3 regions of the Candidatus Clostridium stratigraminis genome follow, and region 2 is predicted to be linked to each of the others. Evidence: riboswitches for the same ligand, from Rfam matches in the RefSeq annotation. Region 2 holds a riboswitch; each other region holds the start of a gene.

Region 1 (4,295 bases), 190 kb from region 2:
GATTTGCTCCGGAGTTCCCTCTTCTGCTATAACACCTTTATCCATGAATACAACACGGTCTGATACTTCTCTTGCAAAGCTCATTTCATGAGTAACTACAAGCATTGTAAGACCGCTTTGAGCTAGTTCCTTCATAACCTTTAGAACTTCGCCAACCATTTCAGGATCCAGTGCTGAGGTTGGTTCATCAAAAAGAATAACATCGGGCTCCATTGAAAGTGCTCTAGCAATTGCTACACGCTGCTTCTGCCCCCCAGATAGCTGCTTTGGCTTGGCATTAACATACTGCTCCATGCCTACAACCCTTAAATACTTTAAGGCTACCTTTTTAGCTTCTTCCTTTGAGCGCTTCAGTACCTTTATTTGTCCAACAATACAATTATGCAGAACATTATGATTGTCAAATAAATTAAACTGCTGAAATACCATACCTAGCTTTGTACGATACTTATATATATTATGCTTATCATCTAAAATATCTTCTCCGCTGTAGATAATTTCTCCGCCGGTTGGTTTCTCTAAAAGATTAATGCAGCGAAGAAGTGTTGATTTTCCTGAGCCAGAAGAACCTATAATGCATACTACTTCTCCTTTTTTTACTGAGAAATCTATGTCCTTTAGTACTTCATGAGTTCCAAAGGATTTATTTAAATGCTGAACCTCAATTACATTTTCCATTTTCCTAATCTCCTTGCAATTTTTATTTTTATAAATACATTTCCTATACCTGCATCTGATTAGCATACATAGTGTAATTTTCTGGTCCATCTATTTTCTTCTCTATAAAACGTAAAATTCTTGTTACTGTAAAGGTCATTATAAAATAAAGAATACATGCAACGAAAAAGGATTCAAAGTATCTAAAATTATTTCCTGAAATTGATTTAGTTTGGAAATAGAGCTCTGTTACAGAAATTACGTTAAGTACTGATGTATCTTTTATATTAATTACAAATTCATTACCCATTGCCGGTAGGATATTGCGGATTGCCTGAGGCAGTACAATATTAACCATAGTTTGAAGATGGGTCATACCAATAGCCTGTGCTGCCTCAGTTTGTCCTTTATCGATTGAAACAATACCTCCGCGTATAATTTCAGACATGTAGGCACCTGTATTAATTGAAACAATAAAAATTGCTGCTGTTAACCTGTTCATATCTACTCCGAAAGCTAGAGCAGAACCATAGTAGATTACCATAGCTTGTACAATCATTGGGGTTCCACGGAATAATTCTATATATATAAAAAGAACAGAATTTATAATTTTAAGAAATATCTTCTTTATACCTCTTTCAGGCATTGGTATAGTCCGTACAACACCTATTATAAGACCAATAAAAAAACCTAAAATAGTACCAATCATTGAAATAAAAAGTGTCATGCCCGCTCCTCGAAGGAACATTGGCCAGTTATCTGTAATAATTTTTAATACCCATTGAAAACTCATTTTTAATCACTCCTGCTTTATCTGTGCCGGGTAGCTTGTCCAATCTAAAATCTAATTTAAGCCAAGCCCCCTCTATAATGTCTTAATAATTTTTATATTATTTATTTTGCTGCTGGCTGATTCTTAATAGCACTATCCATAATGGATTTTTGCTGATCAACAGGTATAGTGGCTAAAATTTTATTAATCTTTTCAGTTAAATCACTGCCCTTAGCAACACCTACAGCAATTGCTGTATCGTCTGGTGAAGTAACAAAGCCGTCTTTGAACTCTACCATTTTAAAAGCTGAGTTTACTGCAGAAGCACTAACCCCTTCTGGACGTTCTGAAACATAGCCGTCAATCATACCTGCTTGTAGTGCAACTCTCATTGCCGGGAAGTTATCCATGGCAGGCTGCTTTTGAACACCCTTTATTTGATCTATTACTGAATAATGGAAGGTATTTAATTGAGCAGTTACCTTTGCTCCGCTGAAATCCTGAATTGATGCAGCGTTGTCATACTTTCCGCCTTTTTTAACTACCATAACTAAATCTGATTTATAGTAGTTATTTGTGAAATCTATTGTCTCTTTACGTTTTTCTGTTGGTGACATACCTGCAATAATTGCATCTATTTTACCTGAAGTCAAGGCTGGTACAAGACCATCCCATTCAGTTTTAACTACCACTAATTTTTTCCCAAGTCCATCTGCTATTTTCTTAGCTATCTCAATATCATAGCCCCCCGCATATTCTGCGCTGCCATCTATTTTAACTGCACCATTTGAACTGTCTGATTGCGTCCAGTTAAAGGGTGCGTATCCACATTCGAGTCCAATTCTAAAGGTTCCAGCATCATTTGCTGCCTGTGCCTTTGTATCCTTTGAGGCATTGCTTGTCCCGCAACCTCCTAAAACTAATACTGCTGATAGTGACATTGCCATTAATGACCAAAATTTTCTTTTCATTTTACATATCTCCTTTTTATTATATTTTCTGCTTTTGCAGTTAAAAAAGGCTAATCTTTCATTTGGATTTTTTAATTTCTCATTTCAGTCTTTTTTTGAACAAAAAAAGACCTGAGGTAACCTCAGGCCGCAATGTGCACACTTGCTCCTAAACCCCTACATTTCCCAAATGAGATAGCACAACTCAATAAACCGGGTAGTCTATTGAGACAGTCCTGCAGCTCTTAACTGCAGACCCAGCAAATAATATAGAGAATATTATAAGCTTCGGCGATGAATCCTTCTCCCTAGTTTCAATGTTTCTCAAGCTCCGCTAAGGACTAATAAGCACCGCGCCTCTACCCCACCGTAAAAGTGAGGTCTTATTTAATTGTTATATTTACTTTATAACAATTAATTAAATATGTCAACATCTAGTTGTATAATATTGTAAATGTAACTGTTTACAACTAAATTTTTTATAAAATTTTTTTAATATTTTACAAATGTCTCACATTGGGTTCCTTCAATGGAACTAGCATCTGGCCCATGAACCTGTACGTGTGGAGCTGAACAAGCTCTATTATCATTATAGTTGCAGTTAAGAGCATCACATTTAATTATAGGACTCATTTCAATTGAGGTATTGGTAAACAACTGCTTAACTTCACCGCCAAAATTCATATTAGTAAGATGAGTAAAAGCATTCTTAATACCCTTTTCAGCAAAGGTATTGCACATTGTTTGAGCACTGCTGTGAGCGCTGCTTCCTACAACATGAATTTGGTTTGCTGAGCAAAGTCCACTCATATTATGCACACAGCTAAGAGCACTGCAGCTCAAGTCACCATTCATAAAAAAACCACCTTTCTCAATATTGTTAACCATATTTTACACAATAATGAAAATTTTATTCCATTATAATTGCTTGTTGAATATTTTTTAAAGAAAATTAAATCTTCTGGATTAGCAAAAAAAAATAGCAGCTTAAGCTGCCAAGTAATAAAATGAATCAGTTGCACTATTATGCATTCTTTTATTTTTACCAATTATTAGATAAAATATACTACTTTTTAATATAATCCTTAATTATGATTTTAATAAATATAAACATGGCTGGAACTCCATAAGCAAGCATTCCTACTTGTTGTAACTGTGCCCCTCCACTAGGAAATATAAGGCTTATGCCTTCTCCAAACATGCTTGCACCTACATATATCATGAGTATTGAAATAAGATCAAATAGGAGGCCCATACTTAACTTTATGCTTGTCTTATAGAACAGGAGCATGACTAGTAAGGACATTGCAAAACCTATTAAGGCACCTATAATTATAGCTAAAGTGCCCTCTGTCATAAGAGGAATAATAAAAATTATTATCTCAAGAGTTTCTCTAAATACTGTTAAAAAGGAAAATATGAATAAACCTAGTCCTGTAAGTTTAATATTATATCTTTCTTCAATTGGTAAATTATAATTTTTCTTCTGCCTTCTCATCCATATAATAAAATACACAACAATGGCAGAGAGAAAAAGCATTAACGAACCATTAAAGAGCTCTTTTGTATATCCGCTTAAGTATGCAGTTTGACTATATAGGAAAAAACTTGCAAGAAAGCTTACAGCAAGGCCACCAAGAACACCAGAATATATATACTTGGTAAGTTCTCTTTTGTCTAGCTTAACAATATAGGTAGTTAGTGCTGTTAAAACTATGAGCATTTCAATGCACTCTCTTAAAGTAATTATACTTACGTTCATCATCTTACATCCCCCCTTTATATTTACTTGATACATTATAATCAGGAGGTATTATTTAGGTGACAAAAAAAGAAAGCATAAGCTTTCCTTTTTAATAATTATTTGTTAATTATCATTCATTTTTATATAAGAATAAGCTGTAATATAAATATGT
Region 2 (4,295 bases):
CAAATTTATTAAATGGGTAGAAAAAATATATATTTATTTGTTATACTTTTAATATAATTTGCGATAAAAGCTAACATTATGTAATAACAAGTCTAGAAAATACATAGGGGGAATAAAAATGGAGCAGGAACTAAAACTTGCAGAAGAGTTAATTGATTTTATTTATGAAAGTCCATCTGCCTTTCATGCTGCCTTAAGTGTAAAGAATAACTTATTAGAAAAAGGTTTTACAGAATTGAAAGAAGAAGAGGCTTGGAAGCTTAATAAAGGCGGAAAATATTTTACAACTAAAAATGACTCCGCAATTATTGCCTTTGTTGTTGGAAAAGGAAACATTGAAGTAAATGGCTTTAAATTGATCGGAGCCCATACAGATTCACCTAGCTTTAGAATTAAGCCAAGGCCGGAAATAGTATCTGAAAATAATTATGTTAAGCTTAATACTGAAATATATGGTGGGCCCATATTAAGTACTTGGTTTGATAGGCCACTTTCAGCTGCTGGAAGAGTTATTTTAAAAGGTAAAAACATACTTAATCCTGAAACAAGGCTTATTAATATAAACAGACCTATATTAATAATACCTAATTTAGCTATACACATGAACAGAAATATAAATAAGGGTTATGAGATAAATGGCCAAAAGGATACTCTTCCACTTCTATCAATGATAAGTGAAGGCTTTGAGAAGAACAATTATCTATTAAGTGTAATAGCAAATGAGTTAAAGGTAGATATTAAGGACATATTAGACTTTGATTTATACCTTTATGAATTTGAAAAAGGTAAAGTTATAGGTTTAAACAATGAATTTATATCCTGCTCCAGATTGGATGATTTAGCTATGGTCCATGCAGGCATAAAAGCAATCACAAATGTAGAAGCTTCGGAAGCTACCAATGTTATGATAGCCTTTGACAACGAAGAAGTAGGAAGTCACACTAAACAGGGAGCTGATTCTGAGGTGCTTTCCAATATTCTAGAAAGAATAGTTCTTTCATTAGGTGGGAACAGAGAGAGTTTTTTCAGAGCTATTTCAAAAAGCTTTATGATATCTGCAGACTTAGCACATGCACTTCATCCAAACAGCGAAGAAAAGGCGGATCCTGTTAATAGACCGATAATAAACAAGGGACCAGTAATAAAACTAGCAGCAAACCAAAGCTATACTACTGACAGCAACACTGCAGCAGTTTATGAGCAAATCTGCTTGAAAGTTGGTGTTCCGGTACAGAGATTTGTTAATCGATCTGATTCACCAGGAGGCTCTACCATAGGCCCAATTACTTCCACACATCTTGCGATTCGCTCAGTAGATATGGGTACTCCAATTCTTGCAATGCACTCTGTAAGGGAGCTTGGTGGAGTAATGGACCACAGCTATGCTATAAAATCTTTTGAAGAATTCTATAGAATTTAAAAATGCAACATGTGGCACGAGGAAGTTTCTCGTGCCACATTTGCTAAAATAATGCTAATCATTAAGTATTTTCTATTTGCATTTTACAAGTTAATATGTTAAAGTACAATTTAAGATTATTAATTTAAATTACAATTAAATATCTACCTAGGGTAGAGGTGCCGTAACTATTAGTAACCATTCGGAGCGGGTACGCCAAAATGCATGGTAAAAGGAGTTATGGCCGAAGGAAGTATATTGACAGGTATGTTTCCTGGCAATGCATAAAATATATGTATTGCTGTCACTATGAAAATAGTGGAGAGCTACAAGGTACACAGAGTTGTAAAATACTATTGTATTTAATGCAGCAAGGGTGTTCCTTTGCTGCATTTATTTTTTTATCCAGCAAAAAACTATTGCATAAAGATTCAAAGGAGGACAAAATATGAGGGTTGTGGTTCAAAAATATGGCGGAAGTTCAGTAGGAACAATTGAAAAAATAAAGCAGGTTGCAAGCAGCATTATAAAGCGCAAGGAAAAAGGAGACAGCCTTGTTGTTGTAGTATCTGCAATGGGAGATACTACTGATGAGCTTATAGCATTAGCAAAGAAAATAACAGATAATCCTGACAAAAGGGAGTTAGATGCACTGCTATCAACTGGAGAGATGATTTCTTCATCCCTTCTTGCAATGACACTTAAGGATTTAGGTTATGATGCTGTAAGTTACACTGCCTATCAAATTGGCTTAAAAACGATTGGAAATTATGGTAAGTCCTTAATAGATGATATTGATGGAAGTAAAATTCGAAACAGTTTAAAGGAAGATAAAATAATAATTGTAGCTGGTTTTCAGGGTGTAAATGAAGAAGGAGATATTACTACCTTAGGAAGAGGGGGCTCTGATACCACAGCTGTTGCTATAGCAGTTAAGTTAAATGGAATCTGCGAAATATATACTGATGTTGATGGAATATACAGCGTTGATCCTAGAAAATATAGCAAAGCAAATAAAATAAAAGAAATCGATTATGAGGAAATGCTTGAACTTGCGAGCCTTGGTGCTCAGGTAATGCATTCAAGATCAGTGGAACTTGGCCAAAAATATGGTGTGCCAATTTATGTAGGGCTAAGTAACAGTGATATTAAAGGAACAGTAATTAAGGAGGTATATAATAAAATGAATATGGAAGGAAAAGCAGTAACTGGCCTAGCTACGAGTGATGATGATGTAGCAATAACTATTGAAAATATTAGCTATGATATAAATGTATTATCAAACCTCTTTGAAGGATTAGCAAGCAGAAAAATAAACATCGACATGATAAGTCAGACTTCCCCAATAAATGAAAGAGTGAATATTTCCTTTACAGTTCCAAAAGAGGATTTGAAGGAAAGCATGGAAGTGGTGGGGATTTATGCCAAAAAAGATTGTATTAGTATAGATGAAGATATTACAAAGTTTTCTATGGTGGGAATTGGTATGAAAACTACTTCAGGAGTTGCTGCGAAGATGTTCAAGCTTTTTAGCAAGAATAACATTAAGGTAAAGATGATAACTACCTCAGAAATTAGAATTACCTGTGCTATTAAACAAGAAGACAAGCTTAAAGCAATAAATATTGTTGCAGAAGAATTCAATTTATAAATATTTTAAGGAGGTACCCAATGCAGTTTTTTGGAAATGTTAAAATAGAAAATAATGAGTTAGTTATAGGAGGGGTAAGTACAGTAAAACTAGCTAAAGAATATGGTACCCCACTTTATGTTATTGATGAAGCCTTCGTTAGAACTAAATGTAAAAGATACCTCAGTGCTTTTAAGGCATTAGAAGCTGGAAATAGAGTTGCCTATGCTGGAAAAGCTTTTTTAACCTTAGCTATGTGCAAGTTAATAAAGGAAGAAGGTCTTTGTCTTGACGTGGTTTCAGGCGGTGAACTATATACAGCAATTAAAAGTGGTTTTCCCATTGAAAAAGTATATTTCCATGGAAATAATAAAACCCTAGAAGAAATAGAATTTGGCATAAAAAATGGAGTTGGAAAGTTTGTAGTAGATAACTATTTTGAAATTGAAAAGATAAATGAAATTGCTAAGTCAGATAATAAAATACAAAAGATATTATTGAGGATAACTCCAGGTATAGAAGCCCACACCCATGACTATATAAAAACAGGGCAGATAGACTCAAAATTTGGATTCTCCATTTTAAATAATGATACTTTAGATGCTGTAAAAAGGGCCATTGAGCTGCCTAATATAGAACTTATTGGACTTCACTCGCATATTGGGTCGCAGATTTTTGATATTGAGCCCTATGAGGACGAAGTAGTGATTATGTTAAAGCTTATTTCTGATATAAAAGAAAAGCTTCATTATGAGATACAAGAATTAGATTTGGGGGGCGGCTTTGGTATTCATTATAGAGAAGGGGATAAACCTAAGAGTATAGAAGATTTTTGCTCCTCCATTATCAATAAAGCAGAGATAACTGCAAAAACTTTAAATATTAACCTGCCCAGTCTCACTATTGAGCCTGGTAGATCAATAATTGGAAAAGCTGGAACTACCCTTTACACCATAGGTTCCATAAAAGAAATAGAAGACATAAGAAAATATGTTGCAGTAGATGGTGGAATGACAGATAACATTAGGCCTGCACTATATAAGGCTGAGTACGAGTGTTTGCTTGCAAATAGAGCTGAAGATAGCACTAAAGAAAGGGTTACTATTTCAGGAAAATGCTGTGAATCAGGAGATATACTATTAAGTGATGTTAGTTTACCTAAAGTAGAAAGTGGAGATATTTTAGCAGTTTTGTCAACTGGTGCTTATGGGTATTCCATGTCCAGCAATTATAATAAAATACCAAAGGCTGCTGTAGTATTTGTTA
Region 3 (4,295 bases), on a different contig from region 2:
CTTGAAGCCATAAACAAAGTATAGAAGTGAGCCGCCAGCTAGCCAGATTATAAATCTTAACCAGGTAACTGGAGGTAAGCTTACTATAAAGTATAGACAAAGAAGCACAGTAATAATAGGTGTAACAGGTACCCAAGGACATCTGAACTTTCTTTCAATATTTGGCATAGTCTTTCTTAATATTATAACGCCAACTGAAACTAGTATGAATGCGAAAAGTGTACCAATATTACATAATTCTATTAATACGTTTAATGGGAATAATCCAGCTAATACTGCACATATTATACCGGTAATCCAAGTACAAATATGTGGAGTTTTATGGTTAGTATGCAGTTTAGCAAAAACTGGCGGAAGAAGTCCATCTCTTGACATAACCATAAATATTCTAATTTGTCCGTAAAGTGTAACTAGTAATGTAGAAATCATACCTATAATAGCACCTGTAGCAACTAAGGCACCGCCCCAATTAATACCTATGCTTCTAAGGGCAGCTGGAAGAGCATCTGTAATATCTATACTCTTGAAAGGAACTATACCACAAAGAACAAATGCTATAGCTACATAAAGGACTATAACAACACCTAAGCATATAACAAGTCCTAATGGAACGTCCCTCTTTGGATTTACGGTTTCCTCTGCAGCTGTTGAAACTGCATCAAAGCCGATATAAGAGAAGAATATAAGTGCAGCACCTTGCATAATACCTCTCCAGCCAAATGGTGCAAATGGGTGGAAGTTTGTAAGGTTAATATGTGTTGAACCAAGGAATATAAATAGTAAAATTACTATTATTTTAACCCCTACTATAATATTGTTAACATTGGCACTTTCTTTAATACCAATATAAAGTATCCAAGTTACCAATAAAGTAATAAGAATTGCAGGAATGTCTGCAATACCACCATTTAATGTAGAAGTTGTTATTGAAGTAGGTAATGTAACTCCATAATTTGCTAGTAGTGCAACAAGGGTGCTTGACCAACCTGAAGCAACAGTACTAGCCGAAACAACATATTCAAGCATTAAATCCCAACCGATAACCCATGCAATAAATTCCCCAAAAGCAACATAAGAATAAGAATAAGTACTACCTGCAACAGGAAACATAGTAGCAAGCTCTGAGTAGGTTAGTGCACAAAAACCACTTACAAGTGCAGCAAGAATAAATGAAATAATTACAGCTGGACCTGCAGCTTGAGCAGCGGAACCTGTAGCAACAAAGATTCCTGTACCAACAACTGAACCAATACCTAAAGCAGCTAGGTCAATAGCCCTTAATTTTTTCTTAAGTCCCGAATGTTCCCCCTCATCCTCCATCATGTCCGCGGTTTTCTTTCTAAAAAGATCCATAGCTTGTCCTCCTTAATATTTTGTTTTATAACAACACATAACATAATTCCCCATAATAATTATGTGCTTATTATACAATGAAAATAAAAATAGTCTATATGCTGGCTAAAGGATACTATCTTTAGTAGATTTTAATTATTATATTATATTTAATTATATTAATAATTAAAGAAAACTATGAATAAAACAATGTTATAAAAGCTCAAAAGATATAGATATATAGAGTAAATAGAATATTTCTTGTAGTAAAGCAATAAAGGATTTTAAAAACTTGTTGTCAATTAAATGAATTTTCAGAAATATATAAATATATTATATAAAATTATTTTTACCAAGGGAAGTACTTTTTTTAAAAAATTTAATGTAGTATGAGGAGGTTCTTTATGTAATATTATGGTAGAAGAGACGTCACTATACTACACATTAAGACCAAGAGAATATTTTCACAAATAATAATTATTCATCTTACTAGATTATATAAATAAAATTATTCATTAAATAGAATATTCCCTTTTTAGTGAAATATTAAAATTTTCAATAAATAATATTGACAGTAAAATTTCGCAGGAATATAATAAAATTAACAATTGAATAATTAGGTACATAAATAGAGGAGCAAGTAAACGTTTAATCTTTAGGTGTTAAGAAGAAGAACCTTCAAAACTAAAGATGAAGGATTTACCTGCCGAAAGGGTATTTTAGTTCTTTAGCTTACCCTTGGGGATAATAGGTACGCTTTTATCCTTGCCGTGAATAATTTCATGGAGCGCTATTTACGTGATGGAAGATTGATTTTCATTGCATAGATGGCACTATTTAAAGGCCTTAGGTTTTAAAAGCAAGCACTGAAAATCTTCAGTGCTTTTTTATGTTTAAAAATTAACAATATTTTACAAACAGGTTGGAGGGTTAGTTATGAAGGCTTTAATTAGAATGAGAATGAGCACCCATGATGCTCATTATGGCGGCAATCTTGTTGATGGAGCAAGAATGCTTAATCTATTTGGAGATGTTGCCACAGAGCTATTAATAAGGAATGACGGGGATGAAGGCTTATTTAGAGCTTATGACAGCGTAGAGTTTTTGGCACCAGTTTATGCAGGAGACTATATTGAAGCAGTAGGAGAAATTGTTGAGTGCGGAAATACTTCCAGAAAGATGATATTTGAAGCTAGAAAAGTTATAGTACCATTGCCGCATATTAACGACTCTGCTGCTGAAATATTGGAGGAGCCTATTATAGTCTGCAGAGCAAGCGGAACCTGTGTTGTTCCGAAAAACAAACAGAGAAAATTAGTTAGAGATTAAAAGTATTAACATTTAAATGGGGGAGTTTTATGGAAAAGTTGATTATTACGGCAGCTATATGCGGGGCTGAGGTTACTAAGGAACACAATCCAAGTGTACCTTATACAGTAGAGGAAATAGGAAGAGAAGCAGAGGCAGCCTATAAGGCAGGAGCTAGCATTATCCACCTTCATGTAAGGAATGATGACGGCACACCAACTCAAGATAGGGAAAGATTTAGACTTTGTATCGAAGAAATAAAGAGAAGATGTCCAGATGTTATTATACAGCCTTCAACCGGCGGTGCAGTTGGAATGAGTATTGAAGAAAGACTTCAGCCAGTGGACTTACTGCCAGAGATGGCTACCTTAGATTGCGGTACCTGTAATTTTGGGGGAGATGACATATTTGTAAATACTGAAAACATGATTAAAGCCTTTGGGGAAAGGATGATATCACTTGGCATTAAGCCGGAAGTTGAGGTATTTGATAAAGGCATGATTGATATGGCCATAAGGCTTAATAAAAAAGGATTTATTAAAGCTCCAATGCATTTCAATTTTGTTTTAGGAGTCAATGGGGGCATAAGTGCATCTCCAAGAGATTTTACTTTTATGATGGGAAGTATCCCAGAAGGAAGCACCTTTACTGTATCAGGAATAGGAAGAAATGAGTTTCCCATGGCTGCACTTTCAATAATTTCTGGGGGCCATGTTAGAGTTGGATTTGAGGACAACGTTTACATTTCCAAAGGAATGCCTGCTAAATCTAATGGGGAATTAGTTGAAAAGGTAGTAAGACTAGCAAAGGAACTTGGAAGAGAAGTAGCCACTCCAAAAGAGGCAAGAGAGATTTTGGGATTGGGGATGAAGTAATGAATAAGTTAGTAAAACCAGAAGATTTAATACCTCTTTTTAAAGATGGAATGACAGTTATGATAGGAGGCTTTTTAGGCTGTGGTACTCCCCATAAAATAATTGATAAGCTTATTGAAGCAAATATTAAAGACCTTATTATAATTGCAAATGACACTAGCTTTGTAGATAAGGGTATTGGAAGGCTTGTTGTAAATAGACAGGTTAAAAAAGTAATTGCTTCCCATATTGGTACAAATTCTGAAACAGGAAGACTTATGAATGAAGGTCTTATGGAAGTGGAGCTTGTACCACAAGGAACCTTAATTGAAAGAATCAGGGCAGGCGGATCAGGCTTAGGTGGAGTATTAACGCCTACAGGTATTGGAACAATTGTTGAGGAAGGCAAGCAAAAGGTAACTATTGAAGGAAAAGAATATTTAATCGAGCTTCCATTAAGAGCTGATCTTTCAATTATCAGAGGAACTATAGTTGATGAATTTGGTAATACCTTCTACAAGGGAACAACTAGAAACTTCAATCCATTAATAGCCATGGCAGCAGACAAGGTAGTAGTTGAAACAGAAAAGTTAGTAAAGGTGGGGGAACTTAATCCCGATTATGTTATAACTCCAGGGGTGCTTATAGACTACATTATAGAAGGAATTTAGTTTTAGAATTTACCATGAACCCGCATAAATGCAGTAAATATTTAAATATTTATATTTTTATCTATTTATATATTTGAATATTTACATATTTAAATAACTAGGTTTAAATTTACCCTTGAAGGAATCACTA

What was found. Region 2 has a riboswitch for lysine ahead of ACJDUG_RS05435 (aspartate kinase). Riboswitches for the same ligand answer to the same signal wherever they lie in the genome.
Region 1: another riboswitch for lysine. It lies ahead of ACJDUG_RS04620 (transporter substrate-binding domain-containing protein); the one in region 2 lies ahead of ACJDUG_RS05435 (aspartate kinase).
Region 3: another riboswitch for lysine. It lies ahead of kal (3-aminobutyryl-CoA ammonia lyase); the one in region 2 lies ahead of ACJDUG_RS05435 (aspartate kinase).

Annotation. Positions count from the first base shown of each region.
Region 1 covers NZ_JBJHZZ010000002.1:55,118-59,412, reverse strand. The annotation lists gene ACJDUG_RS04630 (amino acid ABC transporter ATP-binding protein) at 1-678, opposite strand, end outside; gene ACJDUG_RS04625 (amino acid ABC transporter permease) at 722-1,450, opposite strand; gene ACJDUG_RS04620 (transporter substrate-binding domain-containing protein) at 1,552-2,400, opposite strand; lysine riboswitch at 2,568-2,749, opposite strand; gene ACJDUG_RS04615 (DUF1540 domain-containing protein) at 2,872-3,234, opposite strand; gene ACJDUG_RS04610 (FTR1 family iron permease) at 3,446-4,144, opposite strand.
Region 2 covers NZ_JBJHZZ010000002.1:243,974-248,268, forward strand. The annotation lists gene ACJDUG_RS05430 (M18 family aminopeptidase) at 119-1,420, shown strand; lysine riboswitch at 1,566-1,736, shown strand; gene ACJDUG_RS05435 (aspartate kinase) at 1,848-3,050, shown strand; gene lysA (diaminopimelate decarboxylase) at 3,071-4,295, shown strand, end outside.
Region 3 covers NZ_JBJHZZ010000015.1:36,412-40,706, reverse strand. The annotation lists gene ACJDUG_RS15260 (amino acid permease) at 1-1,353, opposite strand, end outside; lysine riboswitch at 1,954-2,133, shown strand; gene kal (3-aminobutyryl-CoA ammonia lyase) at 2,269-2,661, shown strand; gene kce (3-keto-5-aminohexanoate cleavage enzyme) at 2,691-3,515, shown strand; gene atoD (acetate CoA-transferase subunit alpha) at 3,515-4,165, shown strand.